One region of the Pseudomonas sp. 22526 genome, then DNA from elsewhere that is predicted to be linked to it. Evidence: predicted binding sites of a transcription regulator. Region 1 holds the regulator's gene; each other region holds the start of a gene.
The links. The regulator sigma-54, encoded in region 1, starts transcription at its own class of promoters, with help from an activator protein. The targets are predictions, from matches to a motif close to ANTGGCATNNANNTTGCTNT.
Positions count from the first base shown of each region.

Region 2: a site for sigma-54 is predicted at 2,611-2,630, ahead of glnK (P-II family nitrogen regulator). Genes of this name have one in related genera too.
Region 3: a site for sigma-54 is predicted at 5,707-5,726, ahead of ACTJKT_RS24990 (pilin). Genes of this name have one in related genera too.

Region 1 covers NZ_JBQENK010000002.1:346,067-356,489, reverse strand. The annotation lists gene ACTJKT_RS04045 (superoxide dismutase) at 1-120, shown strand, start outside; gene ACTJKT_RS04040 (ZIP family metal transporter) at 154-1,047, shown strand; gene ACTJKT_RS04035 (HPr family phosphocarrier protein) at 1,078-1,350, opposite strand; gene rapZ (RNase adapter RapZ) at 1,367-2,224, opposite strand; gene ptsN (PTS IIA-like nitrogen regulatory protein PtsN) at 2,227-2,691, opposite strand; gene hpf (ribosome hibernation-promoting factor, HPF/YfiA family) at 2,704-3,009, opposite strand; gene ACTJKT_RS04015 (RNA polymerase factor sigma-54) at 3,089-4,582, opposite strand; gene lptB (LPS export ABC transporter ATP-binding protein) at 4,765-5,490, opposite strand; gene lptA (lipopolysaccharide transport periplasmic protein LptA) at 5,490-6,035, opposite strand; gene lptC (LPS export ABC transporter periplasmic protein LptC) at 6,022-6,594, opposite strand; gene ACTJKT_RS03995 (KdsC family phosphatase) at 6,603-7,127, opposite strand; gene ACTJKT_RS03990 (KpsF/GutQ family sugar-phosphate isomerase) at 7,127-8,101, opposite strand; gene ACTJKT_RS03985 (ATP-binding cassette domain-containing protein) at 8,377-9,186, shown strand; gene mlaE (lipid asymmetry maintenance ABC transporter permease subunit MlaE) at 9,186-9,983, shown strand; gene mlaD (outer membrane lipid asymmetry maintenance protein MlaD) at 9,983-10,423, shown strand, end outside.
Region 2 covers NZ_JBQENK010000009.1:194,721-205,143, forward strand. The annotation lists gene ACTJKT_RS15945 (secondary thiamine-phosphate synthase enzyme YjbQ) at 57-482, opposite strand; gene ACTJKT_RS15950 (ammonium transporter) at 694-2,031, opposite strand; gene glnK (P-II family nitrogen regulator) at 2,067-2,405, opposite strand; gene ACTJKT_RS15960 (accessory factor UbiK family protein) at 2,823-3,083, shown strand; gene ACTJKT_RS15965 (CDP-glycerol glycerophosphotransferase family protein) at 3,309-4,370, shown strand; gene ACTJKT_RS15970 (adenylyl-sulfate kinase) at 4,375-4,902, shown strand; gene ACTJKT_RS15975 (hypothetical protein) at 4,896-5,468, shown strand; gene ACTJKT_RS15980 (formyltransferase family protein) at 5,465-6,193, shown strand; gene ACTJKT_RS15985 (PEP/pyruvate-binding domain-containing protein) at 6,190-8,592, shown strand; gene ACTJKT_RS15990 (gamma-glutamyl-gamma-aminobutyrate hydrolase family protein) at 8,589-9,221, shown strand; gene ACTJKT_RS15995 (phosphocholine cytidylyltransferase family protein) at 9,228-9,977, shown strand; gene ACTJKT_RS16000 (YifB family Mg chelatase-like AAA ATPase) at 10,086-10,423, shown strand, end outside.
Region 3 covers NZ_JBQENK010000019.1:125,491-135,913, forward strand. The annotation lists gene ACTJKT_RS24950 (undecaprenyl-phosphate glucose phosphotransferase) at 1-607, opposite strand, end outside; gene ACTJKT_RS24955 (FAD/FMN-containing dehydrogenase) at 1,063-1,530, shown strand; gene ACTJKT_RS24960 (energy-coupling factor ABC transporter permease) at 1,527-2,216, shown strand; gene ACTJKT_RS24965 (hypothetical protein) at 2,282-2,497, shown strand; gene yacG (DNA gyrase inhibitor YacG) at 2,502-2,705, opposite strand; gene coaE (dephospho-CoA kinase) at 2,702-3,325, opposite strand; gene ACTJKT_RS24980 (prepilin peptidase) at 3,322-4,194, opposite strand; gene ACTJKT_RS24985 (type II secretion system F family protein) at 4,197-5,414, opposite strand; gene ACTJKT_RS24990 (pilin) at 5,780-6,196, shown strand; gene ACTJKT_RS24995 (BON domain-containing protein) at 6,485-6,841, shown strand; gene ACTJKT_RS25000 (DUF748 domain-containing protein) at 7,044-9,971, opposite strand; gene ACTJKT_RS25005 (class I SAM-dependent rRNA methyltransferase) at 10,074-10,423, opposite strand, start outside.

The DNA of each region.
Region 1 (10,423 bases):
GTGTGGGAGCACGCGTATTACCTGCGTTACCAGAACCGGCGTCCGGAATACATCAATGCGTTCTACAACGTGATCAATTGGCCTGAAGTAGCCCAGCGCTATCAGGCCGCGCTGGTTTGAGCCCCCACCTATAAAAAAGACCTAAGGCTGACTATGGGCACTGAAACACTGACGATCAGCAGCGGACGGATGTTTCGTTATGCGTTCGGTTCGCTGTTGCTGTTGGCGGGTACTGCATTGCTGGTTGCCCAGGGCTTGTCCTGGCTGGACCTGGAGCCGCGCTTGTTGCGTGCGTTGCAGGGTGGGGCGGTGTGTGCCCTGGGAACTGCGCTGGGGGCAGTGCCGGTGCTGGTGATTCGCAAGATGCCGCTGGCGCTGAGTGACACCCTGCTGGGGTTTGGCGCCGGGGTGATGCTGGCGGCCACGGCATTTTCGCTGATCGTGCCCGGGATTGCCGCAGCGGAAAAACTCGGTTTATTACCCTGGGCTTCGAGTGGCCTGATCAGCTTCGGCATCATGCTCGGCGCCTTGGGGCTGTTTCTGGTGGATCGCAAGGTGTCGGGGGGCTGCCCGGAGAAATTGGTGGGCACCCTTGAGCACCCGGTCATCCCGCCGCGTATCTGGTTGTTTGTGTTTGCCATCATCGCCCACAACATTCCTGAAGGAATGGCCGTAGGCGTGTCCGCGGGTGGCGGCATGCCGGAGGCGGACAGCCTGGCCATGGGGATCGCCTTGCAGGATGTGCCCGAAGGCCTGGTGATCGCCCTGGTGCTGGCTGGCGCCGGCATGTCCAGGGTCAAGGCGTTCCTGATCGGCGCCGCGTCAGGCCTGGTGGAACCGGTGTTCGCGTTGCTTTGTGCGTGGCTGGTGAGCCTGGCCGAGATGCTGTTGCCGCTGGGACTGGCATTGGCGGCAGGGGCCATGCTGCTGGTGGTCACTCATGAAGTGATCCCCGAATCACGCCGCAACGGTCATGAAAAGCTGGCCAGCCTGGGCTTGTGTATCGGTTTTTGCCTGATGATGGTCATGGATACGGCACTCGCTTGAGTGCCTTTCGGCAGGTTTGCCCTGCCGAACCTACTCGCCTTCGTCGAAGAAGTTGTTGATCAGTGCCACCAGCGCTTCCAGCGCCTCCTGCTCCTGGTCGCCTTCGGTCTTCAGATGAATCCTGGTGCCCTTGCCGGCGGCCAGCATCATCATTGCCATGATGCTCTTGCCGTCGACCATCGACTCCGGGGTTCTCCCGGCGCGGATCTGGCAAGGAAACTGGCCGGCCACGCCGACGAACTTTGCCGAGGCACGGGCATGCAGACCCAGTTTGTTGATGATTTCAATTTCCAGAGCAGGCATCGCGGGGTAGATCCTTTCAGCTAAGGTCGCGGTGGCGAACCTGGACGTTCTTCAGGGACTTTTGCAGGACTTGGCCCAGGCGTTCGGTCAGGTAGACCGAGCGGTGATGGCCGCCCGTGCAGCCAATGGCAATAGTAACGTAGGCGCGGTTGCTGGCGGCGAAACGGGGCAACCATTTCAGCAGGTAGCTGGAGATGTCCTGGAACATTTCCTCGACATCCGGCTGGGCGGCCAGGTATTCGGCGACCGGCTGGTCGAGCCCGGACTGGTCGCGTAACTCGGGCTTCCAATAGGGGTTGGGCAGGCAGCGCACATCGAACACCAGGTCGGCGTCGACCGGCATGCCCCGCTTGAACCCGAAGGACTCCACCAGAAAGGCAGTGCCCGGCTCTGGTTGGTTCAACAGGCGCAACTTGATGGTATCGCGCAGTTGATACAGGTTCAGGTTGGTGGTGTTGACCTTGAGGTCGGCCAGGTCGGCAATCGGACCCAGCAGATGGCTTTCGTCTTGGATCGCCTCGGCCAGCGAGCGGTTGTTGCTGCTCAAGGGGTGGCGACGGCGGGTTTCGGAAAAGCGCTTGAGCAGGGTTTCTTCGTCAGCGTCCAGATACAGCACATCGCACTGGATATGCCGGCTGCGCACTTCCTCGAGCAGTTCGGGGAAGCGCGACAGATGGCTGGGCAGGTTGCGGGCGTCGATCGACACGGCGACCAGTGGCTGCGTCAGTTCGGTATGGATCAGCGCCCGCTCGGCCAGTTCGGGCAACAGCCCGGCCGGCAGGTTGTCGATGCAGTAGTAGCCATTGTCCTCGAGTACATCGAGGGCGGTGCTTTTACCTGAGCCGGAGCGGCCGCTGACGATGATCAAGCGCATGATTACTGACCGTTCTGTTCGTCCAGGACAACCTTGTACAAGGCTTCGTTGCTGCTGGCGCTGCGCAGCTTGTCGCGTACTTCTTTGCGGTCCAGCATGCTGGCAATCTGCCGGAGCAGTTCCAGGTGCGCATCGGTGGCGGCTTCCGGGACCAGCAGTACGAACAGCAGGTCGACCGGGGCGCCGTCGATGGCGTCGAAATCGATGGGAGCGTCCAGGTGCATCAGGGCACTGATGGGCGCCTCACAGCCTTTGAGGCGGCAGTGTGGAATGGCGATGCCGTTGCCAAAACCGGTGGAACCCAGTTTTTCACGGGCAATCAGGCTTTCGAAGACATCTTGCATCTCCAGATCAGGCACTTCGCGGCTGATCAGGTTGGCAATTTGTTCGAGGGCGCGTTTTTTACTGCCGCCCGGCACGTTCACCAGGGAACGGCCGGGGGTCAGGATGCTTTCAAGTCGGATCATGGGAGGGGAGTGTTAGCGACCCGTGCCTTGGAGAAGGTGGAGTTGCTTTTCCTTATGCTTTTTCAGTTGGCGGTCAAGCTTGTCCGTGAGCAAGTCGATTGCGGCATACATGTCGTCATGTTCTGCATTGGCGACGACTTCCCCACCATGGATGTGCAGCGTGGCCTCGATTTTCTGCTTCAGTTTTTCGACGGCCAGCGTTACCTGCACATTGGTAATCTTGTCAAAGTGCCGCTCCAGTCGGTCGAGTTTTTCGCCGATGTAAGCGCGCAGGGGTTCGGTCACTTCCAGTTGGTGTCCACTGATGTTGACTTGCATACAGCTTCTCCTTCGTTGCCAGTGCATAAAGCGGCAGGTCGATTGACCTGCCACTGAAACGCTGTGGCGAGCCCGGCGGCTACATCAACCGCTTCCGTTCGCTGGAAGGCGCGATCCCCAGGGATTCGCGGTACTTGGCGACGGTACGACGGGCTACCTGAATGCCTTGTGCCTCCAGTAAACCAGCGATCTTGCTGTCACTCAACGGCTTTTTCTGATTTTCCGCGGCGACCAGTTTCTTGATGATCGCGCGGATCGCCGTGGACGAGCATTCACCGCCTTCGGAGGTACTTACGTGGCTGGAGAAAAAGTATTTCAGTTCATAAATGCCCCGAGGGGTATGCATGAATTTTTGCGTGGTCACCCGTGAAATCGTCGATTCGTGCATGCCCACCGCTTCGGCGATGTCATGCAGGACCAGCGGTTTCATCGCCTCATCGCCGTACTCGAGGAAGCCGCGCTGATGCTCGACGATCTGGGTGGCGACTTTCATCAGGGTTTCGTTGCGGCTCTGCAGGCTCTTGATGAACCAGCGGGCCTCCTGCAGCTGATTGCGCATGAAGGTGTTGTCGGCGCTGGTGTCGGCGCGCCGCACGAAGCCGGCGTACTGCGGGTTGACGCGCAGGCGCGGCACGGACTCCTGGTTCAGCTCCACCAGCCAGCGTTCGTTGTCCTTGCGCACTATGACGTCGGGGACCACGTATTCGGCTTCGGTGGATTCGATTTGCGAACCAGGCCGTGGGTTGAGGCTCTGTACCAGCTCGATGACCTGGCGCAGTTCGTCTTCCTTGAGCTTCATGCGCCGCATCAGCTGGCTGTAGTCGCGGCTGCCGAGCAGGTCGATGAAGTCGGTGACCAGGCGCTTGGCTTCAGTCAGCCAAGGGGTCTTGGCGGGCAGCTGGCGCAGTTGCAGCAGCAGGCATTCGCCCAGGTTGCGGGCGCCGATGCCGGCGGGTTCGAACTGCTGGATGCGGTGCAGGACGGCCTCGATTTCGTCGAGTTCGATGTCCAGCTCCGGATCGAAGGCTTCGAGGATTTCCTCGAGGGTTTCATCCAGATAGCCCTGATTGTTGATGCAGTCGATCAGGGTCACGGCGATCAGGCGATCGGTGTCGGACATGGGCGCCAGGTTCAACTGCCAGAGCAGATGGCTCTGCAGGCTTTCGCCGGCCGAGGTGCGGGTGGTGAAGTCCCACTCGTCGTCATCGTTGCTGGGCAGGCTGCTGGCGCTGGTCTGGTAGACGTCTTCCCAGGCGGTGTCGACCGGCAGGTCGTTGGGAATGCGCTCGTTCCATTCGCCGTCCTCGAGGTTGTCCACCGTCGGGGCGGTTTCCTGGTAGGAGGGTTCCTGGATATCGGTATTGGGTTTCTGCTCGGCGTTGTCGGCCAGCGGATCGGTGTTATCGAAGTCGTCGCCTTCTTCCTGGCGCTCGAGCATCGGGTTGGACTCCAGGGCCTCCTGGATTTCCTGTTGCAGGTCCAGGGTCGACAATTGGAGCAGGCGGATGGCCTGTTGCAGCTGCGGTGTCATCGTCAGCTGCTGGCCCATTCTGAGGACTAGCGATGGTTTCATGGCAGGGGCTTAACACCTTATTCGCCGGCGCACATGCGCCATCCACTACAGGGCGCGTGAGCGCCAAACATAAGCAAATTATATGCCTGAAACTGAAGTGTTTGCCTAGAGCGCTGTAACAATAAAAACAGCAGGGTTTTATTGGGGCGGGCGCTCTGGCGACCAGCCAAACACCTCAGGGCTTACAGGCGGAACTCATGGCCCAGGTAAACTTCCTTGACCAGCTCGTTGGCGAGGATGGTTTCGGCGTCGCCTTCGGCGATCAGCTGGCCGTCGTTGACGATGTAGGCGGTTTCGCAGATATCCAGGGTTTCACGGACGTTGTGGTCGGTGATGAGCACGCCGATGCCCTTGGCCTTCAGGTGGTGAATGATCTGCTTGATGTCGCCTACCGAGATCGGGTCCACGCCGGCGAAGGGTTCGTCGAGCAGGATGAACTTGGGTGCGGTGGCCAGGGCGCGAGCGATTTCCACGCGGCGACGTTCACCACCGGAGAGGCTCATGCCGAGGTTGTCGCGAATGTGGTTGATGTGGAATTCCTGCAGCAGGCTTTCCAGTTCCTGGCGACGGCCGGCCTTGTCGAGCTCCTTGCGGGTCTCGAGGATGGCCATGATGTTGTCGGCCACCGAGAGCTTGCGGAAGATCGAGGCTTCCTGCGGCAGGTAACCGATCCCGGCGCGGGCGCGGCCGTGCATCGGCTGGTGGCTGACATCCAGGTCGTCGATCAGGATACGTCCCTGATCGGCCTGGACCAGGCCGACGATCATGTAGAAGCAGGTGGTCTTGCCGGCGCCGTTGGGGCCGAGCAGGCCGACGATCTGGCCGCTGTCGATGGACAGGCTGACGTCACGCACGACCTGGCGGCTCTTGTAGCTCTTGGCCAGGTGCTGAGCTTTCAGAGTTGCCATTACTGGGCCTTTTCGTCAGTTTTCTTTTTCGGCTGGATGACCATGTCGATCCGTGGGCGCGACTCGGTGACCTTGCTGCCGGTGGCGCGGCCGGCGCTGGCCAGCTTCTTGTTGGTGTCGTAGACGATTTTCTCGCCCTGGGTGATGTTGCCATCCTTGTCGACGACTTTGGCGCGGTCGATCAGCACGACGCGGTTCTGCGCGGCGTGGTACTGGATGGTCACGCCGTAGCCCTGGACCGGCTTGGTGTCGCCCTGGGTTTGAATCTGTTCGAAGTAGGCCAGGTTGCCCACCGAGGTCACCACGTCAATGTCACCGGTCTGGGTGCGGGTGATGGTCACGGTATTGCCGGTGACCTTCATCGAGCCCTGGGTGATGATCACGTCGCCTCTGTAGGTGGCTACGCCATTCTTGTCGTCCAGTTGAGCGTCGTCGGCCTGGATGCGGATGGGTTGCTGGCTATCGTTCGGCAGAGCCCAGGCGCTCACGCTTCCCAGTGCTGCGCCCAGACCGAGCAAAATAGGGAGGGTTTTAACGAGCCTCATACTGTCCTCTTACGTTCGATAGCAGGTTCATCCTGCCGTCTTTCAAATACGCTTTCATTCCCTTGCCAGTCGTCACGCCGCCGGCGCCGTCGATTCTAACGTCTTGATCGGTCTGCGCATATTGCTTCTGCGGGAATACTGTCATGCGGGTCGTGGTGATCAGCAGGTTGCGATTTTTCTCGTCGGTGCGGGAAACCCGTACCGAATCGATCAACTCGACCTGGGTGCCATCCGGGTTGACTTCGCCGTGCTCGCTCTGGACGTGCCAGGGGAAGGCGGTGCCGCGATACATCTGCAGGTCCGGCTTGGTCAGCAGCGTCACCTCGCTGGCCTTGAGGTGTTCGACCTTGTCGGACGTCATTTCGTACTGCAGCTTGCCGTCGGGCAGGTACTGCACGCTACGGGCGTTGATGGCGTAGTAGTCGATGGCGCTTTCGTCGACCTGCGCGACCGGCTTGTCGAGGAAGCGTTCCGGGCTGATGTTCCAGTATCCCACCGCCAGGAACAGCACGGTGATGATGCCGAAGATCAGGATGTTGCGAATCTTTTTGCTCAGCATGGGAGGCTCTATAAGTAGGCGGCGTGGGCCGCTTCAAGGCTGCCTTGGGCGCGCAGGATCAGCTCGCAGAACTCGCGGGCGGCACCTTCGCCGCCACGGGCCTGGGTGACGCCATGGGCGTGTTCGCGGACAAAACTGGCGGCATTGGCGACGGCCATGCCCAGGCCGACCCGGCGGATCACCGGCAGGTCCGGCAGGTCGTCGCCCAGGTAGGCGACCTGTTCATAGCTTAGGCCCAGTTGGGCAAGAAGCCCGTCCAGCACCACCAGTTTGTCCTCGCGGCCCTGAAACAGATGGGGTATCCCCAGGTTCTTCGCCCGGCGCTCGACCACCGGCGTCTTGCGTCCGCTGATGATTGCCGTCTGTACGCCCGCGGCCATCAGCATCTTGATGCCCTGGCCATCGAGGGTGTTGAAGGTCTTGAACTCGCTGCCGTCTTCGAGGAAGTACAGGCGACCGTCGGTCAGTACGCCGTCGACGTCGAATACCGCCAGCTTGATGTTCTTGCCGCGTTGCAGCAGATCCGTGCTCATTACATGACTCCCGCGCGCAGCAGGTCGGACAGGTTGAAGGCGCCGATCGGGCGATCGTCCTTGTCCACCACGACCAGTGCGTTGATTCGATTGTCTTCCATGATTTTCAGGGCTTCGGCCGCCAGCATTTCGGCGCGGGCGGTCTTGCCGTGAAGGGTCATGACTTCATCGATGGTGGTGTGGTGAATATCGATGGTGCGGTCCAGGGTGCGGCGCAGGTCGCCGTCGGTGAAGACCCCGGCCAGGCGCCCGTCGGCCTCGACAATGACGGTCATGCCCAGGCCCTTGCGGGTCATTTCCATCAAGGCATCCTTGAGCAGGGTGCCACGCTGGACCTGTGGCAGCTGTTCGCCGGCATGCATGACGTTCTCGACCTTCAGCAGCAGGCGCCGGCCCAGCGCGCCGCCCGGATGGGAGAAGGCGAAGTCTTCGGCGGTGAAACCGCGGGCTTCCAGCAGCGCCACGGCCAGGGCGTCGCCCATGACCAGGGCGGCGGTAGTCGAGGAGGTCGGGGCCAGGTTCAGCGGGCAGGCCTCTTGCTCGACCTGGACGTTGAGGTTGACCTCGGCGGCCTTGGCCAGCGGTGAATCAGGGTTGCCGGTGATGCTGATCAACTGGATGCCCAGGCGCTTGATCAGCGGCAACAGGGTCACGATTTCATTGGTCGAGCCGGAGTTGGACAGGGCCAGGATCACGTCGTCCCGGGTAATCATGCCCATGTCGCCATGGCTGGCTTCGGCCGGATGGACAAAAAACGCGGTGGTGCCGGTGCTGGCCAGGGTGGCGGCGATCTTGTTGCCGATATGCCCGGACTTGCCCATGCCGACCACGACTACGCGGCCTTTGCTGGCCAGAATCATCTCGCAAGCGCGTACGAAATCTGCGTCGATATGTGGCAGCAAGCCTTGTACGGCTTCTATCTCGAGGCGGATGGTGCGTTGTGCCGATTGAATCAGGTCGCTGGATTGGCTCATGTCAGAAATCGTATAGCCTGATGAAAAGGCGGCGATTATAGCGGTAATGATCGATTCCCTCACGCAAGTTCGTCAGCCTTTGTCCTTCCATAGGCTGGAATTGCCCTGTAAAGCCCGTTTTAGCCTGTCGTGAACCTGAACACGGATGGCTTCGGCCTTGGGGGCTCCGTATCAGCAGTGATATAGTTCGCCGCCAGTTCGGCCTGCCCTGGGTGCATGTACTCCCGGCAGGGAGCCAAGCGTCCGAGTGAGAGGCTGCATCGCAAGGAGTTTAGATGAGTGCCGATAACGCCTACGCGGTCGAGCTGAAGGGACTGTCCTTCAAGCGCGGTGCGCGCAGCATCTTCAATAATGTCGATATCCGTATTCCACGGGGCAAGGTCACCGGCATCATGGGGCCTTCCGGTTGCGGCAAGACCACGCTCCTGCGGTTGATGGGCGCGCAGTTGCGCCCCAGCAGCGGTGAAGTCTGGGTCAACGGCCAGAACCTGCCCAAGTTGTCGCGCGGCGATCTGTTCGACGCCCGCAAGCAGATGGGCGTGCTGTTTCAGAGCGGCGCGCTGTTCACCGATCTCGATGTGTTCGAGAACGTCGCCTTTCCGCTGCGCGTTCATACCCAGCTGCCGGATGAAATGATCCGCGATATCGTCCTGCTCAAGTTGCAGGCGGTCGGGTTGCGCGGTGCCATCGACCTGATGCCCGACGAGCTGTCCGGCGGCATGAAGCGTCGTGTGGCCCTGGCCCGGGCCATCGCCCTGGACCCGCAGATCCTCATGTACGACGAGCCGTTCGTAGGCCAGGACCCGATCGCCATGGGCGTGCTGGTGCGCCTGATCCGCCTGCTCAACGACGCGTTGGGTATCACCAGCATCGTGGTTTCCCATGATCTGGCGGAAACCGCGAGCATCGCCGACTACATCTATGTGGTGGGCGATGGCCAGGTGCTGGGGCAGGGCACGCCCGACGAATTGATGGATTCCGATAACCCGCGGATCCGCCAGTTCATGAAAGGCGACCCCGACGGTCCGGTACCCTTTCACTTTCCAGCGCCTGATTACCGCGCAGATCTTCTGGGGAAGCGCTGATGCGCAAAGTATCTTTATTGGAGCGAATTCGTCTGTTCGGTCGCTCGGGCATCGACGTTCTCGCGGTGCTCGGGCGTTCGAGCCTGATGTTGTTTCACGTGTTGTTCGGCCGCGGCAGCATCGGCGGCGGCTTTGGCCTCTTGGTCAAGCAGCTGCATTCGGTGGGCGTGATGTCCCTGGTGATCATCGTGGTCTCCGGGATATTCATCGGCATGGTACTGGCGCTGCAGGGCTTCAATATCCTGTCCAGCTACGGTTCGGAGCAGGCGGTGGGGCAGATGGTCGCCCTGACCCTGCTGCGTGAACTGGGGCCGGTGGTCACTGCATTGCTCTTCGCCGGCCGGGCCGGTTCGGCGCTGACCGCGGAAATCGGCAACATGAAAGCCACCGAACAGCTCTCCAGCCTGGAGATGATCGGTGTCGACCCGCTCAAATACATTGTCGCGCCACGTCTGTGGGCCGGTTTCATTTCCCTGCCGTTGCTGGCGATCATCTTCAGCGTGGTGGGCATCTGGGGCGGTTCGTGGGTGGCCGTCGACTGGCTGGGAGTCTATGAAGGTTCCTACTGGTCGAACATGCAAAACAGCGTGACGTTCAATGAGGACGTGCTCAATGGCATCGTCAAGAGCATCGTTTTCGCCTTTGTCGTGACCTGGATCGCCGTATTCCAAGGCTATGACTGCGAGCCCACTTCAGAGGGGATCAGTCGTGCCACTACCAAGACCGTTGTGTACGCCTCGTTGGCCGTACTCGGCCTGGACTTTATTCTGACCGCCTTGATGTTTGGAGATTTCTGATGCAAAACCGCACCCTGGAAATCGGTGTCGGCCTTTTCCTGCTGGCTGGCATCCTGGCTTTGCTGTTGCTTGCCTTGCGGGTCAGTGGCTTGTCCCCGACCTCGAGCACCGATACTTATAAACTTTACGCCTATTTCGACAATATCGCCGGTTTGACGGTCAGAGCTAAAGTGACCATGGCCGGTGTGACCATCGGCAAGGTCACGGCTATCGATCTGGACCGTGACAGTTTCACTGGTCGGGTCACGCTGCAGTTGGAAAAGCGCGTAGATAACCTGCCGACCGACTCGACTGCATCTATCCTGACCGCTGGGCTGCTTGGCGAGAAATACATTGGTATCAGCGTCGGCGGCGAAGACTCGTTGCTCAAGGATGGCGGGACCATCCACGACACCCAGTCTTCACTGGTACTTGAGGACCTGATCGGTAAATTCCTGCTC
Region 2 (10,423 bases), on a different contig from region 1:
GAGCCGACTGTCGAAGGCCGCTGGAAAAAAATCAACATCCACTGATAACCAGCGGCTTATGCCTTATCACCGTGCAAGGTGGCAAGGACTTTGCGGGCACCGCCATGATCGCGATGCTCGCCCAGATAAACGCCTTGCCAGCTGCCTAACGCCAAGCGACCCGCCGATACCGGCAAGCTCAATTGACAGCCTAGCAAACTGGCCTTGAAGTGCGCCGGCAGATCATCGGGCCCTTCGTCGTCATGTTCATACCCGGCCATGCCTTGAGGCACCAGGGTGTTGAAAAAACGCTCGAAATCACGACGAACCGCAGGGTCGGCATTCTCGTTGATGGTCAACGAGGCCGAGGTATGCTGCAGCCACAAATGCAACAGACCGACCCGACATGCCTTCAGTTCAGGCAGGCCGGCGAGTAACTCGTCCGTTACCAGATGAAAGCCCCGGGGCCTTGCCCGCAGGGTAATCAGAGTCTGTTGCCACATACAGTTCTCCGCACATTCGGCGCGCATTCTAGCGCGCTCTGGGAAAAAACAAAGTGTCGAATATTCCTCCAATGCTGTAAGTCATTGACCCGAAAAAAAAGCACTCGTCAAACTGGCTGACAAGCTCTGGGAAAAACCTTTCAGCTGTCTCGCAATGACAAAACGCAGGCAAAAAAATGCCCGGCAAGCCGGGCACTTTTTTCTGGCGCGATTACAGGTTGTAACCACGCTCGTTATGTTGCGCCAGGTCGAGGCCGACCGACTCTTCTTCCTCGGTGACACGCAGCCCGATGACCACATCCAGCACCTTGAGGATGATGAAGGTCACGATCGCGGTGTAGATCACCGTGAAGCCCACGCCTTTGCACTGGATCCACACTTGTGCGGCGATGTCGGTCACGGTGCCGAAGCCGCCCAGGGATGGCGCGGCGAATACGCCGGTGAGGATCGCGCCGAGGATACCGCCGATACCGTGCACGCCGAAGGCGTCCAGGGAGTCGTCGTAGCCCAGTTTGCGTTTCAGGGTGGTCGCGCAGAAGAAGCACACCACGCCCGCTGCCAGGCCGATCACCAGGGCGCCCATCGGGCCTACGGTGCCAGCGGCAGGCGTGATCGCCACCAGGCCGGCAACCACACCCGAGGCGATGCCCAGGGCGCTTGGCTTACCGTGGGTCAGCCACTCGGCGAACATCCAGCCCAGCGCCGCGGCGGCGGTGGCGATCTGGGTCACCAGCATCGCCATGCCGGCGGTGCCGTTGGCGGCGGCGGCGGAACCGGCGTTGAAGCCGAACCAGCCGATCCACAGCATGGCCGCGCCCATCAGGGTGTAACCCAGGTTGTGCGGCGCCATCGGGGTGGTCGGGAAGCCTTTACGCTTGCCCAGCACCAGGCAGGCCACGAGACCTGCGATACCGGCGTTGATATGCACCACGGTGCCGCCGGCGAAGTCCAGTACGCCCCAGTCCCACATCAGGCCGCCGTTGCCGGACCAGACCATGTGCGCGATCGGCGCATAGACCAGGGTGAACCAGATGGCCATGAAGATCAGCATGGCGGAGAACTTCATCCGCTCGGCGAAGGCACCGACGATCAGCGCCGGGGTGATGATGGCGAAGGTCATCTGGAAGGTGATGAACACCGCTTCGGGGAACAGCGCCGCCGGGCCGGTCACGCTCGCCGGGGTGACGCCGGCCAGGAAGGCCTTGCCCATGCCGCCGACGAAGGAATTGAAGTTGACGACGCCCTGCTCCATGCCGGTGGTGTCGAACGCGATGCTGTAGCCATAAATGACCCACAGGATGCTGATCAGACCGGTAATGGCGAAGCACTGCATCATCACGGAAAGAATGTTTTTCGAGCGCACCATGCCGCCGTAGAACAGCGCCAGGCCGGGAATGGTCATGAACAGCACCAGGGCCGTCGAGGTCAGCATCCAGGCGGTGTCGCCGGAATTGAGGACTGGGGCTGCCACTTCGTCTGCCGCCATGGCCAGGCCAGGCATTACGAGGGACAAAAGGGCTCCTAGCCCTGCGATTTTACGCAGAGTCATATTGTTTTCTCCTGGGGCGTTGGGTTTGGGGCGGCTTAGATGGCGTCGGTATCGGTTTCGCCGGTACGGATGCGAATAGCCTGTTCCAGATTGACCACGAAGATCTTGCCGTCACCGATCTTGCCGGTGTTGGCGGCCTTGGTTATCGCCTCGATGACCCGGTCAAGATCCTTGTCGTCGATGGCGACGTCGATCTTCACCTTGGGCAGGAAGTCGACTACGTACTCCGCGCCGCGATACAGCTCGGTGTGCCCCTTCTGCCGGCCGAAGCCTTTGACCTCAGTAACGGTAATGCCCTGCACGCCGATCTCGGACAGCGACTCGCGCACGTCGTCCAACTTGAACGGCTTGATGATGGCAGTGACTAGCTTCATGAAACTTTCTCCCGAATTGGTGGACTTGCCCCAGGAAAACAAACCCGACTCAAGTCTAAGCGCAGTGCCTGGCTTTGTAACGCATCGTCGGCCTTCCTCGACCAGACCGACGCCAGCTAACCGCTGCTGACGAAACACTTCCCCGCTCCGCCTGCCGCACTGCATTCGTCACAGCGACTGCATCAGTGCATGGGTCATCAGCGACTAAGCAGAAACCTTGCCATCTCGTGAAAACCCACTGATTTCAGTCCCTTGGCCGCCGCCACGGAAACCACTTCGCCATCATCGCCACGGATACGCACAACAACGGTGCGCCACTGCCCGGCGCGATGCGCGAAAAGCGTGCATCCCCGCCTGCCCGATTGACTATAGACAGTGCGTGATACACTGCCCGCCATTGTTTTCAGGACACTCCCCATGCTCGCGCCCAAAGACCTCCTCGATGCCCTGAGCGGCCATGCCGCCCGTCTGTTCAGCGGCGACACCCCACTGCCCCGCGCCGAAATCGAAAGCCAGTTCAAGGCCCTGCTGCAAAGCGGCTTCAGCAAGCTGGACCTGGTCAGCCGGGAAGAATTCGACAGCCAGATGGTCGTCCTGGCCCGCACCCGCGCCCGCCTGGAAAGCCTGGAGGCGAAGGTGGCCGAGCTGGAAGCCAAGCTCAATCCGAGGGAGCAGTAACCGCCTCGACCGCGCTCCTGCGCACAGGCTCGACCGGGCAACGCCTGCCATCGGTCGAGCCGAGCCCTGCCAGCAAAGATTTTCCGCCCCGCCCGTTCATTTCCCCCCTGCTCCGCCGATAACATGTCCAGCGTTTGCGATCCTGGCCCCCCTGGGCGAGCCATGCCCCGCAACACCGCCAAGCAACGCGAACGCTTGCCTCGACTTATTGCACCAGGTAGCCCTATGACCGCGCCAAAACCCTTCAGCCGCTTGGCCTTCTTCGTCCATACCGCCGAGATGTTCAATCACTATCAGGCGGTCTGGAGCCTGCTCGGGGCCGACGCTTTCGATGTGGTCCTGCATGGCACCCATGAAGAGCGCGCGCAAAGCCGCGAACTGATCGGTGGCCTGGGTTACAGCTGCCACGGCAGCCTGGATGTGATCAAGGCCAACCACCGCTATGACGTGGTGGTCTCCAACCACAGCATGTACGACCACGGCTCCCAGCCGATGATCAAGGCGCTGGGCCATCGGCAGGTGCGCTTCATGTACGCCCTGGGCAAGTACAAACACAACTTTTCCAGCTGGAACCGGCACTACGACCTGATTCTGTGCTTCGGCCCCTGGCAGGCCGAGCGCTTGCGCGAGTGCTGCGATGCCGTGACTTTCCAGATGGGTTACCCGCGCTACGACGCCTACTTCCGCGAAACCTCGCTGCAAGGCCAGCATCCGGCGGACCTGGGCCTGGATCCGACGAAAAAGACCGTGCTGTGGCTGCCGACCTGGCTGGAACTGTCGTCGATCAGCCGCTTCGCCGACGCCATGGCCGGGTTGTGCGATCGCTACAACGTCATCGTCAAGACCCACCCGCTGTCGGCCAATGCCGATCCCGAGGCGCTGAAACTGCTCGAGCAATACCCGTTCACCGCGGTGATTACCCGCGTCTACGACAACCTCACCCTGTTCCGTTGCGCCGACTATGTGGTTTCGGACTACGGCGGAACCGCATTCGGCGCCCTGTACCTGGACAAGAATCTGCTGCTGTTGAACGTGCCGGACGCCGAGCAGGATGCGCTGACCGGCGAGGAATCGCCCGATGTGCTGCTGCGCAACGACATCGTCAACCTCGACCCCGAGGCGCGCTGGCAACTGGCCGACCTGCTGGGGGACGAGAGCCTCTGGCAGCAGCAGGCCGCAGTCCGTCAGCGCCTGCGTCGCCATTACTTCGCCCCCAGCTATGGTTTCTCGGCGGAGCTGGCGGTACTGGCGCTGGGCAACATCGAAAACATACTCAAGCAGGGGTGAAGCCATGGTGATCTGGCTGGTCGGCATGTCAGGAGCGGGCAAAACCACGATTGGCCGGGCCCTGTATGCCAGCCTGAAAGCGCAGCGGCCGCAGACTGTGTTCGTCGACGGCGACGAGATTCGCGCGCTGTTTCGCCATGACCAGCGGGCGGACGCCTACAGCGTCGCCGGACGCCGGGTCAACGCCGAACGGATCCAGGCCCTGTGCGGCTGGCTCGATAGCCAGGGCATCGATGTGGTCTGCTGCATCCTGTCGATGTTCCAGGACATCAGCGACGACAACCGCCAGCGTTTCTCCAGCTACCGGGAAGTGTTCGTCGATGTGCCGCTGAGCACCCTGATCAGCCGTGACAACAAGGGGCTGTATCAGTCCGCCCTGCGGGGCGAACAGAGCAACGTGGTGGGCGTGGACATCGAGTATCCACCGCCGCAACGCCCGGACCTGGTGCTGCACAACCGTCACGAGCCAGACGACATCCCGGGCTATGTGGAACGCATTCGCCAGCTCTGTGGGTATCCACCATCATGCTGAACTACGCCTACAGCGACGGGGATCTGCTGGAAAACCCGCAGACCTACCGCTACAGCAGCTTCCAGGGCGAAGCTTTCGTCGACGCCTGGCGCGCCTCGCGCCTGGCCGCATGCGCCCACCTGCCGGCGCCGGCCTTGCCCACGCTGCATCCACAAGGCCCGGCGCACGCCGAGGACAGCACGGCGCTGCTGGGCCATCTGTGCCTGGAAATGCGCGCGGGCGCTGGCGTCTCCGGCCCGCTGGCGGCCTACTGGCTGCCGCGCCTGCTGAAGAAATTCGAAGTGAACAAACGCCTGTATGCCGGCTACGAAGCCGAGGCTCCGCACCGTCCGCTGCCCCATGGCGGCTATGGGTCCGTACCGCCTTACCTGTTGCTGGCCGAGTGCATGCTGCACGGCTGGCAGGCGAGCGGTGCGGCCTATTACCTCAGTGGCCTGCTCAAGTTGACGGATACCCTGGTGTCGCAGCAGGGCCGCCTCGACCCGGACCAGGGTGCCTACCTGGCCTGGCTGTTGACCCAGGAACAACAGGTGTTGGCCACCGTCGCCCGGGAGGCCGGCCTATGAGTCGCGCGCGCCTGCTGATCCTCTGCGCCCGCACCGCGCGCTCGGTCGCCTACCTGCAAGGCTTGGCGGCCGCCGGTATCGAACCTGAAGCGGTGATTGTCTACGGCCAGGGCGGCGGCGCGTTGCAAACCACTCGCGAGTTGCAGGTACAGCCACTCGCCGGGCTGTTCTGCCCGGACCTGAGCCAGGACCTCGACACCTGCCTGGCCGCCCTGGACTGGCCCCACGAGGTGTGCCCGGCCCAAACTCTCGACGACCCGCAACTGCTCGCGCTTATCGCCCGCCAGGCGCCGGACCTGGTGGTCTACTCCGGCTACGGCGGGCAACTGGTGCCGGCGGCCCTGCTGAGTCGCTACCCGGTGCTGCATATCCACTCCGGCTGGCTGCCGGACTATCGCGGCAGCACCACCCTCTACTACCAGATCATCGAACAGCGCGAATGCGCCGCCAGCGCCCTGCTGCTCGATGAGCAGATCGACACCGGCCCGGTGCTGGCGCGCAAGGCCTATCCCCTGCCCCCGCCAGGCATGGACGTCGACTATCTGTATGACAATGCGATCCGCGCCGACCTGCTGGTGGAAGTCCTCAGCCACTGGCGACGCGAAGGCGCACAAGCCCTGCGGCCCCTGCCGGCCGAGACCGAAAAGCCGCCCTACTTCATCATTCACCCGCTGCTCAAACACCTGGCCCTGCTGGCGGTGGACAAGCACGAGGACACGCCATGAATCGGGCTGCCGAAAACATCGTTCGTTTCGGGACCAAGTCCGAAACCCTGGAGCGCCTGCAGCCGCGGGTCACCCGCTCGCAGATCCTGCCGCTGTACTTCTTCACCGCCCGGCAATGGCGGGATGATCCCGATGACGTGCTGCAGAACATTGCCCGGCTGGAACATGGCGGCTTTTTCGTGATCGTGCGCAGCAGCGCGCAGAACGAAGACGGCTTCAACAGTTCGATGGCCGGCCAGTTCACCAGTTGCCTGAATGTCAGCGTCACCGACCCTCGGGCCTTGAGCGTCGCCATCGAACAGGTGATCGCGTCCTTTGCCGAGCACTGCTGCGAGGACAACCAGGTCCTGATCCAGCCGATGCTGACCTCGATCCAGATGAGCGGCGTGGTGATGACCCACGACCTGGAGCATGGCGCCCCTTATTACGTGGTGAACTACGACGATGAGAGCGGCCTGACCGATACCATCACCGGCGGCCAGGGCATCCAGAAAACCGTGCTGGTCTACCGCGACACCGAGAGCGCCCAGCTGCGCTCGCCACGCCTGCAGGCGGTGATCGATGCCTGCCGGGAGCTGGAACTGCTCTGTGGCAACGTGCCGCTGGACATCGAATTCGCCGTCGACCGCCACCAGCAGGTGTATGTGTTGCAGGTACGGCGCATCACCCTGTGCAACACCTGGCACCCGGTCACCGAACGGCGGGTGGCGCGCCAGCTCGAGCACATCCAGCGCTTCCTGGCCAAACGCCTGGCGCCCCAGGCCGGCCTGTATGGCGACAGCACCCTGCTGGGGGTGATGCCCGACTGGAATCCGGCGGAAATCATCGGCACCACCCCACGCCCGCTGGCAGCCTCGCTGTATCGGCGCCTGGTGACGGATTCGACCTGGCGCGAAGCCCGCGCCCTGATGGGCTATCACCACCCGCGGCACCAGGCCCTGATGGTGATGCTCGGCCATCACCCGTATATCGATGTGCGCTGCAGCTTCAACTCATTCCTGCCGGCGGGACTGGAGCCGGGGTTGTGCACTAGGCTGGTCAACGCCTGGCTGCAGCGCCTGCTGACCCACCCGCAATGGCACGACAAGGTCGAGTTCGAAGTCGTCCAGACCTGCCTGGACTTCACCTTCGACGCCGACTTCGCCGAGCGTTATGGCGACAGCCTCAGCGCCGCCGAACAACGGGCCTATCGCTCGGCCCTCGACCAACTGACACTGCGGGCGCTGAGTGGTGACGGCACCGGCGCCCTGCTGCCCTTGCTGGATCAGGTGCGCGCTCACGAGCGCCAGCAGCAAAGCCGCCGTCTCGATACCCTGCCGGCCGACCTCGACAGCATCCACCGCCTGCTGCTGGACTGCCGCGAGCAAGGCACGCTGCCGTTCGCCATGCTCGCCCGGCACGCATTCATCGCCGAAGCCCTGCTGCGCTCGGCCTGCCGCCGCGGCGCCCTGAGCAACGAGCGCCTGCTGGCCTGGAAACAGTCGATCCACACCGTCACCACCGAACTGACCCGCGAATACGCCCAGGTCTGCGCCGACGCCCGGACCCTGCCGGCCTTCGTCGCCAAGTTCGGCCATCTGCGCCCTGGCACCTACGACATCACCTCATTGCGTTATGACGAACGCCACGACCTGTTCGCTGCCGCGACCGTCGAGCTGGGTCATGGCGAGAGCCCGCAGGCGGCATTCCAGCTGCAGCCCGAAGAACGCCAGGCCCTGCAACGGCTGATCGATGAACAGGGCTGGCCGCTGTCGACCGAACATTTGCTGGGCTACGCCAGCCAGGCCATCCAGGCCCGGGAATACGCCAAGCTGGTGTTCACCCGAGACCTGTCCGATGCCCTGCAACTGCTGGTGAACTGGGGCGCCGACGTCGGCCTGGCCAGGGAAGACCTGTCCTTTCTCGATATCCACCCGCTGCTCGACAGCCTCACCGCACCGCTGATGGACGACACCGACCGGGTCCTGCTGGAGGCGGCCAGCCAGGCGCGGCGCAGCTATGAACAGGGCATCTCGCTGAAGCTCGGGCACCTGATCAGCGCGGTCGACGATGTGTTCGTCGCGCCGCTGCATCGCAGCCTGCCCAACTTCATCACCCGGCAGAACGTCGAAGCCATCGGTATGGAATTGCGCCAGGACACCCCGGCCTCGGCGCCGCTCAAGGGCAAGATCCTCTGCATCGAAAATGCCGACCCCGGCTACGACTGGGTCTTCACCCGCGGCATCGCCGGGCTGGTCACCCAATACGGCGGGGCCAACTCGCACATGGCCATCCGCTGCGCCGAGTTCGGCATTCCGGCGGCCATCGGCTGCGGCGAACAGCTGTTCAACCGGATCCTGCGCAGCCCGCGCATCGCCCTCAATTGTCGCGACAAGACCCTGAACCCGGTGCAGCCATGAAACGCCTCGGTATCACCCTGAGAACCTGCAACCCGCAGGCCTACCACGAACCGCGCGATGGCCTGGCCAGGGACTGGTACCGCTTTTTCGCCGAGCTCGGCTGCGGCAATCAATGGCTGCTGCTGCCCAACCTGGGCGAGGACACCGTGGCTTATGCCCGTGCCCAGGGCGTGCAAGGCGTGATCTTCAGCGGTGGCGACGACCTCGGCGGCGACCCGTTGCGCGACCGCAGCGAACAGGCGCTGCTGGCCCACTGCGTGGCCGAGCGGTTGCCGGTGCTGGGGGTCTGCCGCGGGCTGCAACTGATCCACAGCTTTTTCGGCGGCCGGTTGGCCGATGCCGACCGCGACGTGCACGTCGCACAACGCCACCTCATCACCTTGCTGGCCGCCGACGAGCTGCCCTGGCTACAGGGCCAGGCCGCTTCGCGCTCGGTCAATTCCTTCCACGGCAAACAGTTGCTCGACCCGCTGCCCGCCGCCCTGCGCCCCTGGGCCCTGGACGCTGCCGGGACCTGCGAGGCCCTGGTGCATGCCAGCCTCAAGGTGGCCGGCATCATGTGGCATCCTGAGCGCGAAGCAGCGCTGGACGAAGCCGATCGACAACTGTGCCAATGGCTCTTTGAGTGACCTGACATGAAAGCCGTAATTCTCGCCGCCGGCCGCGGCTCCCGCCTGAAAGACCTGACCGCCGCGCAACCCAAGCCCCTGGCCCGCCTGGCCGGCAAGCCGCTGCTCGAATGGCAGCTGCAAGCCCTGGAAAGCGCCGGGGTCGAGGAGGTGCATCTGGTCAGCGGTTATTGCAGCGAAACCCTTGAAGGCTATGGCCAGAGCCGGCTGTACAACCCGCATTGGGCCAGCAGCAACATGGTGCGCAGCCTGATGTGCGCCGATGCCCTGCTGTCCAGCGAACCGACCCTGGTGTGCTACGGCGATATCGTCTACCGCCCGGACATCGTCCGTGACCTGATGGCCTCCCAGCCCCCCCTGAGCATCACCTACGACCTCGACTGGTGGGACCTGTGGTCGGCGCGCTCCGATGATCCCCTCAGCGACGCCGAAAGCTTCCGCCAACAGGCCGGCCAGCTGCTGGGTATCGGTGAAAGGGTCGCCAGCCGCGAGGAAATCGAGGGCCAGTACATGGGCCTGCTGAAATTCACCCCTGCAGGATGGAGCCAGGTCCAGGCACTGCTGTCCGGCATGAGCGACCAGCAGATCGACAAACTGGACATGACCAGCCTGCTGCGGGCCCTGCTCCAGGCCGGCACCACCATCGCCACCGTGGCCATTCGCGGCGGCTGGGTGGAAGTCGACAATCAGTCGGACATCGCCCTGTACGAACAGCGCATCGCCCAACCGGGCTGGTCCCACGACTGGCGCGGCTGAGCCGCCCGCCGCAACATCCTGAGTCTATTTGCTGGTGCGGCGTAGCCTCGGCCGGGGCTAGGCTTGCACCACCGCAGGACGCGGTTTCCCAGCCTCAAGGAACGAGTCATGTCTCTGGCCATTGTCCACAGCCGTGCCCAGACCGGCGTGCAAGCACCGGCCGTGTCGGTCGAAGTCCATCTGGCCAACGGCCTGCCGGCTTTGACCCTGGTGGGCCTGCCCGAAGCGGCGGTCAAGGAAAGCAAGGACCGGGTGCGCAGCGCCATTCTCAATGCCGGCTTCGATTTTCCAGCCCGGCGCATCACCCTCAACCTCGCCCCGGCCGACCTGCCCAAGGACGGCGGGCGCTTCGACCTGGCAATCGCCCTAGGCATTCTCGCCGCCAGCGTGCAGGTGCCGACCCTGGCCCTGGAGAATGTCGAGTGCCTGGGCGAGCTGGCGCTTTC
Region 3 (10,423 bases), on a different contig from region 1:
TGTTGCCCAGAAAGGGCAGGTCGCAGAAGGCCTTGGGCACGCGGTCGCTGCGATCGTCGATGAAACCTATCAGGCCGGAGCGGATATCGCCGTGGCGCTGCATGTGTTCGGCAAGGAACAGCGCGCTCTCGCTGAAGCCGAGGATCACCGTGCGTTGCAGGTATTTGCCCCTGGCCATCCACGAATGGAACAGGCGCAGCAGAAACAGGCGCTCGATGCCAAACAGCACGAGGCTGGCGATGAACCAGACAGCCAGGTCCTGCAGGCTGAAGACCGGTAGCAGGTGCAGCCCCTGGTACATGACCAGCAGGATGCAGAAGGCGGAGGTCCAGGCCACCAGCATCGTGCGCAGACGCAGGCGATTGCTGAAGAACTCTTCGGAGTAGACCCCCTGGGCCTGGAACAGGATGACGGTGATCACGGCAAAGAACAGCAGCAGGCCAAGTACGGTTGGCCAGATATCCGCGCTGGCGGATTCAAGACTCAGGAGCAGCAGGATTCCAGGCAGGGCGGCAGACAGGGCGTGCGTCAGTTTCACTCCCGAAATGAAGAGTTCCATGAATCCGGTTCGGGTCAGAAACCTGCTATCAATCGATTTTGTAAGCATCGAATCCCGTCGCTGCCAGGTAAAACCCAGCTCTGATAAGGGTAAAGCCACTACAGAGGCAGGCTGAAAAAACTAAGGCTTACTGCAAAAAAGTCTGTTTTTTGGCGGCCTATGATGGCCAAACAATACTATTTTTCCGCTTTTATGGTCAACTAATTGACTAATTGTGGCAGATTAATCTTTTTTTTGCATTATGCATCGGTTTTTTGACGGTTTTACGCATCCAGGACGAATGAAAGCCTGGGCATGTGTCACGAAGTTGGCTCATTCGTGAGCGAGGGCGTGACGGATGAATGGAGTGTTGTTCAGGGGGGGGCTCTTGTCCAACCGGTGGCGATTTATTCCCTTTGGCCCGTGATTGCGGGGTTCTTGATGGCTGGCGCAGCCCTCCGGCGAGGTGCTCTGGCGGTGTAGACTGGACGCTGCCGAACTAACCAAAGGAAGGGGAAGACGCTGTGAGATATTGGTCATTGCTGTTGCTGGGTTGCGTGCCATTGCTGGCGCACGCGGTGGAAGTCGGTGAGCGCCTGGCGCCCTGGACTTTGCTCGATCAATTCGACCGGGCCTACAGCCTCGACGGGCAGACCCGGACCCTGCTGGTGGCGCGTAGCATGGATGGCGCCAAGCTGGTCAACGCCGCCTTGCAGGATCGGCCTGCGGGTTATCTGGAAGCCCGGCACACGGTATTTGTCGCGGACATCCAGCGCATGCCGGCGGTGATCGCCAAGATGTTCGCGGTTCCGGCGATGCGTGATTATGACTACCGGATCATGCTCGACCGTGACGGGCGGGTGGCGCCGCGTTACGCCGGGGCTGTGGATAAAGTCCTGTGGCTGCAGCTCGACGATGGCCGGCTGGTCGCTCAACGGGAGTACGCTACGGCCGCCGAACTGCGCGCAGCGCTGGAGCAGGCGCAGCCATGATCAGTGCGGTGCTGCTGTCGCCGCTGACCCTCGGCGCCGGCTGGCTGATCTATGTGCCGGTGCTGCTCTGGGCCGCCTGGCGCGCGCCCTGGGTCGAGCTGTTCAGCGACAGCCGGCGCCAGCATCTGCTGTTCGGTACGGTGTTCGCGTTGTTCATGCTGTGGTTGGTGCGCCGGGATTTCGATACCGGGGTGTCCTACCACTTCATCGGCATGACGGCGGTGACCCTGTTGCTGGACTGGCCGCTGGCGATCGTCGGCGGGCTGATTGCCCAGGTGGGGTTGGTCGCGCTGGGTCGCCAGGACCTGGCGGCGGTCGGCATCAACGGCGCCTTGCTGATCCTGCTGCCGGTGCTGGTCACCGAATGCTGCGCGATCCTGGTGGAACGGGCGCAGCCGCGTAATCCCTTTGTGTATATCTTCTGTTCCGGTTTTTTTGCCGCCGCGCTGTCGGCCTTGTTGTGCCTGCTGGTGGGCCTGGGGCTGCTGTGGTTCGACGGGCGTTTTGCCATGCCGGAATGGCTGGAGGACTTCGTCGGCTACCTGTGGCTGATCATCTTTCCCGAGGCCTTTATCAACGGCATGGTGGTCAGCGCCCTGGTGGTGTTCTGCCCCGAATGGCTGGAAACCTTCAACCGCACCCGTTACCTCTCGGCGCCGTGGAAGGACGACGATCCGCGTTCTTGATCCATATCAAACACGTTCGGCAGGCGCGGTCCCATGCTCGGCAAAAACCGTTCGGGAGCAGGGTCATGAGTGTGTATGAATGGGCACGGCAGGAAGTACGCAGGAGTCTGGATACTGCACAGGAAGAGGGTTTCGAACCAGGCTTGAGCCTGCGCGCCCTGCTCAGCGCGGTGGTGCAGGAGAGTCGGCGGGTGCGCAGCGCCGAGGATCTGGCCGACGAGTTGCAGTTTCTCGCGGAGAACCTCGACGATACGCAGGATTATGGTTTCATGCGGCCTTGAGGCTCTAGTGGGCGCGAGGCGGTAGTTCCTCGGAAAACAGATCGTCCTCGGCATCCGGGCTGACCGGAATCTTGTGTTCTTCGGCAGCCCAGGCGCCGAGGTCGATCAGTTTGCAGCGGTCCGAGCAGAACGGACGGTTGACGTTGCTCGCGGTCCATTCCACGGGCGCACCGCAGGTTGGACATTCCACGGTCAGGGGTTGGCTCATGACTGGCCTCCATGCAAGGTAAGGTAAAAGTGATGCAGGCGTTCGACCTCGCTGTGCAGCCAGGCGAGGTCGCGGTCGTTGACCAGCACATCGTCGGCATGGCTCAGGCGGTCTTCGCGGGTCGCCTGGGCCTTGAGAATCGCCTGGACCTGCTGTTCGCTGATCCGGTCGCGTTGCAGGGTCCGCTCGATCTGCAGTTGCTGCGGCACGTCGATCACCAGGATCCGCTGGGTCATCGCGTATTGCCCGGATTCGATCAGCAGCGGTGACACCAGAATCGCGTAGGGCGACTCGGCGCGGGCCAGGTGCGCGGCGATCTCATCGGCAATCAAGGGATGCAGCAAGGCTTCCAGCCAGAGGCGTTGCTGCGGCACCTCGAAGATCAGCTTGCGCAGCGCGGCGCGGTCCAACTGGCCATCGGCCTGCAGCACGCTGTCGCCGAAATGCTCGGCAATGCGGGCCAGGGCCGGGCGGCCGGGTTCCACTACCCAGCGGGCGGCGTGATCGGCATCCACCACATGGATGCCCAGGTCGATGAAGTGCTGGGCCGCGGCACTTTTGCCACTGCCGATACCGCCGGTAAGGCCGAGGATCCAGGGTTTGAAAACAGGCTTGGTCATCTGAAACCGACAAACTGCAAATAGGAGCCGGTTATTTGACCACCCCAGAGCAAGGCAATCCAGCCGGCAATGGCCAGAAAGGGACCGAAGGGGATAGGCGTGGACATTTGCGCGCGGTTGCGGCGCAGCATGGCGACCCCGGCCAGGGCCCCCGTCAGGGAGGCCAGCAGCAGGGTCATCGGCAGAATCTGCCAGCCGCCCCAGGCGCCGAACATGGCCAACAGCTTGAAATCGCCGTGCCCCATGCCTTCCTTGCCGGTCAGCAGCTTGAACAGCCAGTATACCGACCACAGGCACAGGTAGCCGGCCACGGCGCCCCACAGCGCATCGTGGAGGCTGACGAACAGCTCGAAGCCATTGACGATCAGGCCCAGCCACAACAGGGGCAGTACCAGCACGTCGGGCAACAGTTGATGATCTGCATCGATCAGGCTCATCGCCAACAGGCCCCAGCTCAGGAACAGCATCAAGCCGGCCTGCCAGCCAAAGCCGAAATGCCAGGCCACGAACGCCGAGGCCAGGCCGCAGGTCAGCTCCACCAGCGGGTAGCGCCGGCCGATCGGTGCCTTGCACGCCGAGCAGCGTCCGCGCAGCAGCAGGTAGCTGAACACTGGGATGTTTTCCCAGGGGCGGATCGGGTGCGCGCAGTGAGGGCACTGGGAGTGCGGGAGCAACAGGTTGTAGGTCGTCCCGGCAGGCTCGCTGGGCAGCCCCAGGATGTCACGGGCCTGGGCCTGCCAGTCGCGCTCGAGCATCTTTGGCAGCCGCCAGATCAGCACGTTGAGGAAGCTGCCGACAATCAGGCCGAGGATCAGCGCCGATGCTACGAAGACCAGCGGGTAGCTGGCCAGGACCTCAGTCAATGACATGTTCAGATCGCTGTACCGAGTTGGAAGATGGGTAAGTACATGGCGACCACCAGGCCGCCGACGAGGGTGCCCAAAACTACCATGATCACGGGCTCCATGAGACTGCTCAGGGTGTCGACCAGGGTATCGACCTCTTCCTCGTAGTGGATCGCGACCTTTTCCAGCATGCCGTCCAGGGCCCCGGACTCTTCGCCGATGGCGGTCATCTGGATGGCCATGCCGGGAAAGATGCCGGATGCGCGCATGGAAAAATGCAACTGCATGCCGGTCGCCACGTCCTGCCTGATGCGGTTCACCGCATGCTTGAACACCTGATTGCCGGTGGCCCCGGCCACCGAGCCCAAGGCCTCCACCAGCGGTACTCCGGCGGCGAAGGTGGTGGACAAGGTGCGGGCGTAGCGGGCCACCGCGGACTTGTACATCAGCGGCGCCACCAGCGGCAGTTTCAGCAGGGCCACGTCCAGCCACTGGCGAAAGCGCGGTGAGTGCCGGTGGGCATGGCGCAGGCCGAACAGGCTGAGCAGCAGACCGCCCGCCAACAGCCACCACCAGTGCTGCACGAATTCCGAGAGGGCGATGACCAGTTGGGTGAACACCGGCAGTTGCGCGCCGAAGCCTTGGAACATCGACTGGAATTGCGGCACCACCTTGACCAGCAGGATCCCCGTCACCACCAGCGCCACGCAGATTACCGCCAGGGGATAGGTCATGGCCTTGCGGATTCGGGTCTTGAGGTTTTCGCTTTTTTCCTTGTAGGTCGCCACTCGCTCCAGCAGGGTTTCCAGGGCCCCGGCCTGTTCGCCGGCATCCACCAGGCTGCAGTACAGCTCGTCGAAGTAGCGCGGCCTCTTGCGCAACGCTGTGGTGAAGCTGCTGCCGGCGGCGATGTCCTGTTTCAGCTCGGCCAGCAGTTTGCGCATGTTCGGGTTGTCGAAGCCCTCGGCAATGATGTCGAACGATTGCAGCAGCGGCACGCCGGCCTTGATCAGGGTCGCCAGCTGCCGGGTGAACAGGCTGATGTCGCGGGCCCTGATCGGCGGCGTGCGCTGGAACAGCGAACGGGATTTCTTCCTGACCCTGGCCGGGTTGATGCCTTGCTTGCGCAACTGGGCCCTGATCAGCGAGGGGTTATGGCCGCTCAATTCGCCGCGCAGTTTGCTGCCTTGCCTGTCGGTGCCTTCCCACAGGTAAACACTGACTTTTGCTGCTTTGACCGCCATGGTGTCGAGTCCCGGGTAGTGATGGATGTCCTCAGGGCCGGCAATGCCCCGTGCGTTAGCGAGTGGACCGCTGCGCGCTGCGCGGCGTCCGGCTCATAGAGTTTGAATGGCCCGATACGTTCCTTGGACGGGAGCGGGTAGTGAATGCAATCGATGGTCGAGTGACAGCGTAGCTCGCCAAGGCGACCGGCCCAGGGCACTTGGCTGACAAAAAGTGTCAGATAGTGCGACTTCTGGCGCTCACTGCCGCAGGTCCGCGCCGCTGAAACCCCGTTCGCCCGGGGGCGCAGGCGCTGGCACAGGCTGTGCTATGGCTGTGTGGTGAGTGCCCAGACCCTTGGATATCCCCTGCTTGGAGCAGATAGATGAAGTATCAGAAAGGTTTTACCTTGATCGAGCTGCTGGTCGTCGTGGCGATCATCGGCATCCTGGCCACCTTTGCCATGCCGCTGTATTCCAAATACCAGGCGCGGGCCAAGGTCACCGCGGCGTTGGCCGAAGCCTCGGCGCTGAAGGTCAACTTCGAGGACGTGCTGAACCAGGGCAGCGACCCGACCCTGGAGCTGGTGGGGGGCAAGGCGGCGACGTCGAACTGCACCATGACCGCCGCGGGCTCCGCCTCGACCGGAGCGGGAACCATTGGCTGCACCATCCTCAATGCTCCGGCGCCGGTGCTGAACAAGAGCCTCACCCTGACTCGCAGCACAGCCGATGGCTGGGTCTGCACCACCACTGTCCCCGCGGATTACTCCCCCAAAGGCTGCGCCGCCAGCGGCAGCTGAGTCCGGTTCTCGCATGCTCGGCGCGTGAAACGCCACGCGCCCCCGCGCCTTTTGGGAAAGTATCGAGAATTCAGGAAGTTAGTTCGGCCACTGAGAAATGCAACTTGCATGCAGATTATTCGCCGGTCATGCATTTTGCATGATCGCGGATACTTTGGTTTATTTGTAAGTTGTTGATATTTAAGTAATTACTGTTTTTATGAACTTGGCATAACGCCTGCAATCTACTTAAGTAACCCTGCTGCCAGGACCTGGAGCAGGTTTTCCAGAAGAACAGGAGTTACTCGTATGAAGAAGTTCGCTATCGCTGCTGCAACTGCTACCGCTCTGACCCTGACCATGGCTAACGTCGCATTTGCCCAGACCACTCAAGCTACTCAGGCGCCAATGGTGCTCGCGGCGGGTGAAGTGACCAAGGCCAAGGAAGCCACTTCCGACACCTGGATCACCACCAAAGTCAAAGCGGATCTCGTAACTGAAAAAGGCATTCCTGGTACCGACATCAAGGTCGAAACCAACAAGGGTGTGGTTTCCCTGTCCTCTACCACTGCTCTGACCGCGTCGCAGAAAGAAGTCGCCGTCAACATCGCCAAGAACATCAAAGGCGTGAAGGCGGTATCGGCTGACGGTCTGAAAACCGAGTAAGCCGCAAGCGTCTTTCCTGGACAGGGAGAAGAGGCGGTAGATGGTTCATCTACCGCTTCCTTGAAGGTTCATGCGAATGGCCACAGGGAGGTGGCTCCTTTTGTAAACAGAACAGGCCCCGGCACAGTGTGTCGGGGCCTGTTCTGTTCATGGCGGGGAAAACCGCCGGGCCGAGCCGTTTCCGGGGCGGCGGGGAGGGTGGTTATTCGGCATCCAGGTGCATGGGGGTAATGACCCGGCCGTCGCTTTCGGCCTGGCCGAGGTTGGCGTCGATGAAGTACACCCGGTCGTCCGTCAGTTGGCCCTTGTCCACCAGGAAGTCCTTGATGCTGCTGGCCCGTTCCTGGCCCAGCTGGCGCAACAGCACATCGCTGCCGCTCCAGAACTGGATCACGCCTTCGCGCATTTTCGCGGTGCGCTCTTCCTTGCCCAGATCCTTCCATTCGGCTGGTGGCTGGGTCTTGAGGCGGGTGCGATAGATGCCTTCCAGCAGCGGGCCTTTCTCGCCCTCCGGCACCTTCAGCAAGGATGCCTGGGCCGGCACCTTGTCGCCGCGACGCTGGAGCATCTTGTAGTAGTTGTACTGGTATTCCCGCTCCAGGCGCTGCTCGGCGATCAGCGGGCCATCGCTGCTCTGCGCGGCGGTACCTTCGATCTCCAGGCGCAGGGCCGGACGCTCCTTGAGCGCGTTGGACAGCTTGACCAGCGCCGCTTCCGCTTCCGGGTTCAGGTCGCTCGAGCCCGGGGCGAACGAAACGCTGCCCAGGTCTTCCGCGCCGCCGCCCGCGACCAATCCGCCGATCAGCTTGAAGGGGGCCGCGGCCGCTTTGACGATCAGGTTGCGCAGGGTCTGCCAGACAATCGGCATCACGCTGAATTGCGGGTTGTTGAGGTCGCCGGTCACCGGCAGTTCGATGGATATCTTGCCGTCGACATCCTTGAGCAAGGCGACCGCCAGTTTCAGTGGCAGGCTCACGGCATCCGGGCTGTCGACTTTTTCCCCCAGCTCCAGTTGTTCGACCACCACTTTGTTTTCGGCCTTGAGCTGGCCGTTGGTGATCACGTAGTGCAGGTCGAGGTTGAGCCGGCCCTTGCGGATACGGTAGCCGGCGAACTTGCCGGAGTAGGGGGTCAGGGTGGTCAGCTCGACGCGTTTGAAACTGGTGGCGATGTCCAGCGCGGCCATCGGATCGAAGGGGTTCACGCTGCCCTTGATGGTGACCGGCGCATAACGATCGACCTTGCCCTTTATATCGACGCTGGCCGGTTTTGCCTGGCGGCTGTCGATGGTGCCGATCTGGCCGTTGAGCTGCTGGACGGCCGTGGCGAAGTTGGGGGTCAGGCTGAAGTCGGCGAAGTTGGCCGAACCGTCGTTGATGGCGATCTGGCCGATATGGATGCCCAGGGGTTTTTCCTTGGCGGCTGGCTTGGCGGCACTCTTCGGCGCGCTGTCGGCCGGTTGCGGGATCAGCAGGTCATCGATGTTGGTGGTGCGGTCATCGTTGATCATGAAGCGCGCATAGGGCTGCAGCAGGTTGACCTTGTTGATCGTCAGGCTGTCGCCGTGCTGATAGTTCAGGCCTTCGAGCACCAGTTGCTGCCATTTCACGAAGTCGCGGGTTTTCAGGGTGTCCAGGGTATGCAGCTGGTCGACCTGGGCGCGGCCGGTCACGCTGAAGGTCAGGGGATCGATGTTTTTCAGGTCCACTGCCAGGTCGCTGCCGAGCATGCCGCTGCGCAGCTCCAGGCGAATGAACGGGCTGATGTAGGACTGGGCGACCCGCAGGTCGATATCCTTGGTTTGCACTGCCAGCTTGGCGGTGACCGGTTGCAGGTTGACCACGCCGCTGGCGAGGATCTTGCCCTGCTTGCCCAGCCCGGTGTCTAGCTTGAGGTTGAAAGGCGACTGGTTGAGGCTGTCGAAGTTTTGCACATCGAGGTTCAGCGGCCCGACTTCCAGCGCCACCGCCGGCTTGGCCTGACGGTCCGCCAGGTGCACCTGGTAATTGCGCAGTTGCACGTCCTTGAGCAGCACCTGCCAGGGTTTGCTTGGCGCCGGGGTCGCCGGCTGCGTATCGGTGGCGGCCGGAGCGGGCTTGGCGGCCGGTTTGGCCGGCTGGCTGGCGAACAGTTTCTGCCAGTCCAGTTGACCATCGGCCTCCAGGGCGGCCCAGGTTTCCAGTTTCTGGCTGCGGATCTTGCCGACCACTACTTGCTGCTTGGCCAGGTCGACCGTGGTTTCACTGACGTCCAGGCGCTCCAGGCGGGCCAGTGGTCGGCCGTCAGGGGCCTTGATGGCGAAAGGGGCGACGCTTACCGAGGCATCGCTGAGCAGCAGTTCGGTTTCCTTGGCCAGGTTCAGCTTGTAGCGGGTGTTGAGGTTCAGCACGCCGTCTTCGAGAACCAGCGGCAAGGCATCGCGGACATAGGGCCACCAGGCTTTCATCTGGCCACCGGTGATTTTCAGGGTGCCTTCGGAGGCGATCGGGGTCAGGCTGAAATTGCCGCTCCAATCGATCTGGCCGCCCGCGGGGCCCGCGGCGACCAGGGTCATGTCGGCACTGTCGTCGGGCAGGGTGCTGAGGTTCTTCAGTTCGAGATCGAGTTTGTCGTAGAGGAAATCGATGGGCTCGCTGGGGCGCGTGTCCTGGAAGTGCACATAACCGCCCGCCAGTTTGATGCGCTCGATACGCAGGGGGAACGGCTTGGCCTCGGGGTCGTCCGGAGTGGGCTCGCTGGCGGGCAGGTTGAACAGGCCCAGCAGGTTGAGCTTGCCGTCCTTGGCGAACAGGATCTCGCTCTTGGGTTTGTCCAGCTCGACGTCGGCCAGGTGCAGCGCGCGGGTCCAGAGGCTGTCCAGTTGCAGGTTGGCGTAGAGACGCTCGAAGGCCACCTGCTCCTTGCCCGGCTCACCGATGTTCAGGCCCCAGAGCGTCAGTTCGAGGCTGAACGGGTTGAGTTCGATGCGCTGGATCTTTGCCGGTACCGTCGCATAGTTGGCCAACTGTTGATTGGCCACCCGCAAGGCGATGCCCGGCAAAATCAGAAAGCCCAACAGGCTGTACAGGGCGAGAGCGGTCAACAAGGCGCCGATAGCGCGAATCAATCCTTTGGGCATGCGAGGCTTCATCTATCTGATATCGGGAGTGCGTTGGAGTATGGCATGCGTTTCCGGTTCCGAAACAATCCCAATCCTGTCGCAAACAGGATTGTTCAGATTCCTGCCAGGGGATCAGAGCTGCAGGATCAGGGTCTTGAGCGGCGGTTGCTGGTCCATGGACGGGAAGTCGCGACCGGGTGTCAGCACCTGCCATTCGCGTACCGGGCGCCCGGCTTTTTCGGCACAGCGCAGCACTTGTTCGCGCCAGTCGTCCATCGAGACTTTCGCCAGGTTGTTGCAGCAGATCAGCACGCCATTGTCGGCGGTGGCCAGCAGGGCCGGCTTGAGCAGGCTCTGATAGTCGCGCAACAGGTCGACGGTGCCGAATGCGCTCTTGGCCCAGGCCGGAGGGTCGAGCAGCACCAGGTCGTACTGGCGTTGTTCCAGGCGTGGGTAGCTGGGCAGCTTTTGCCCACGACGCT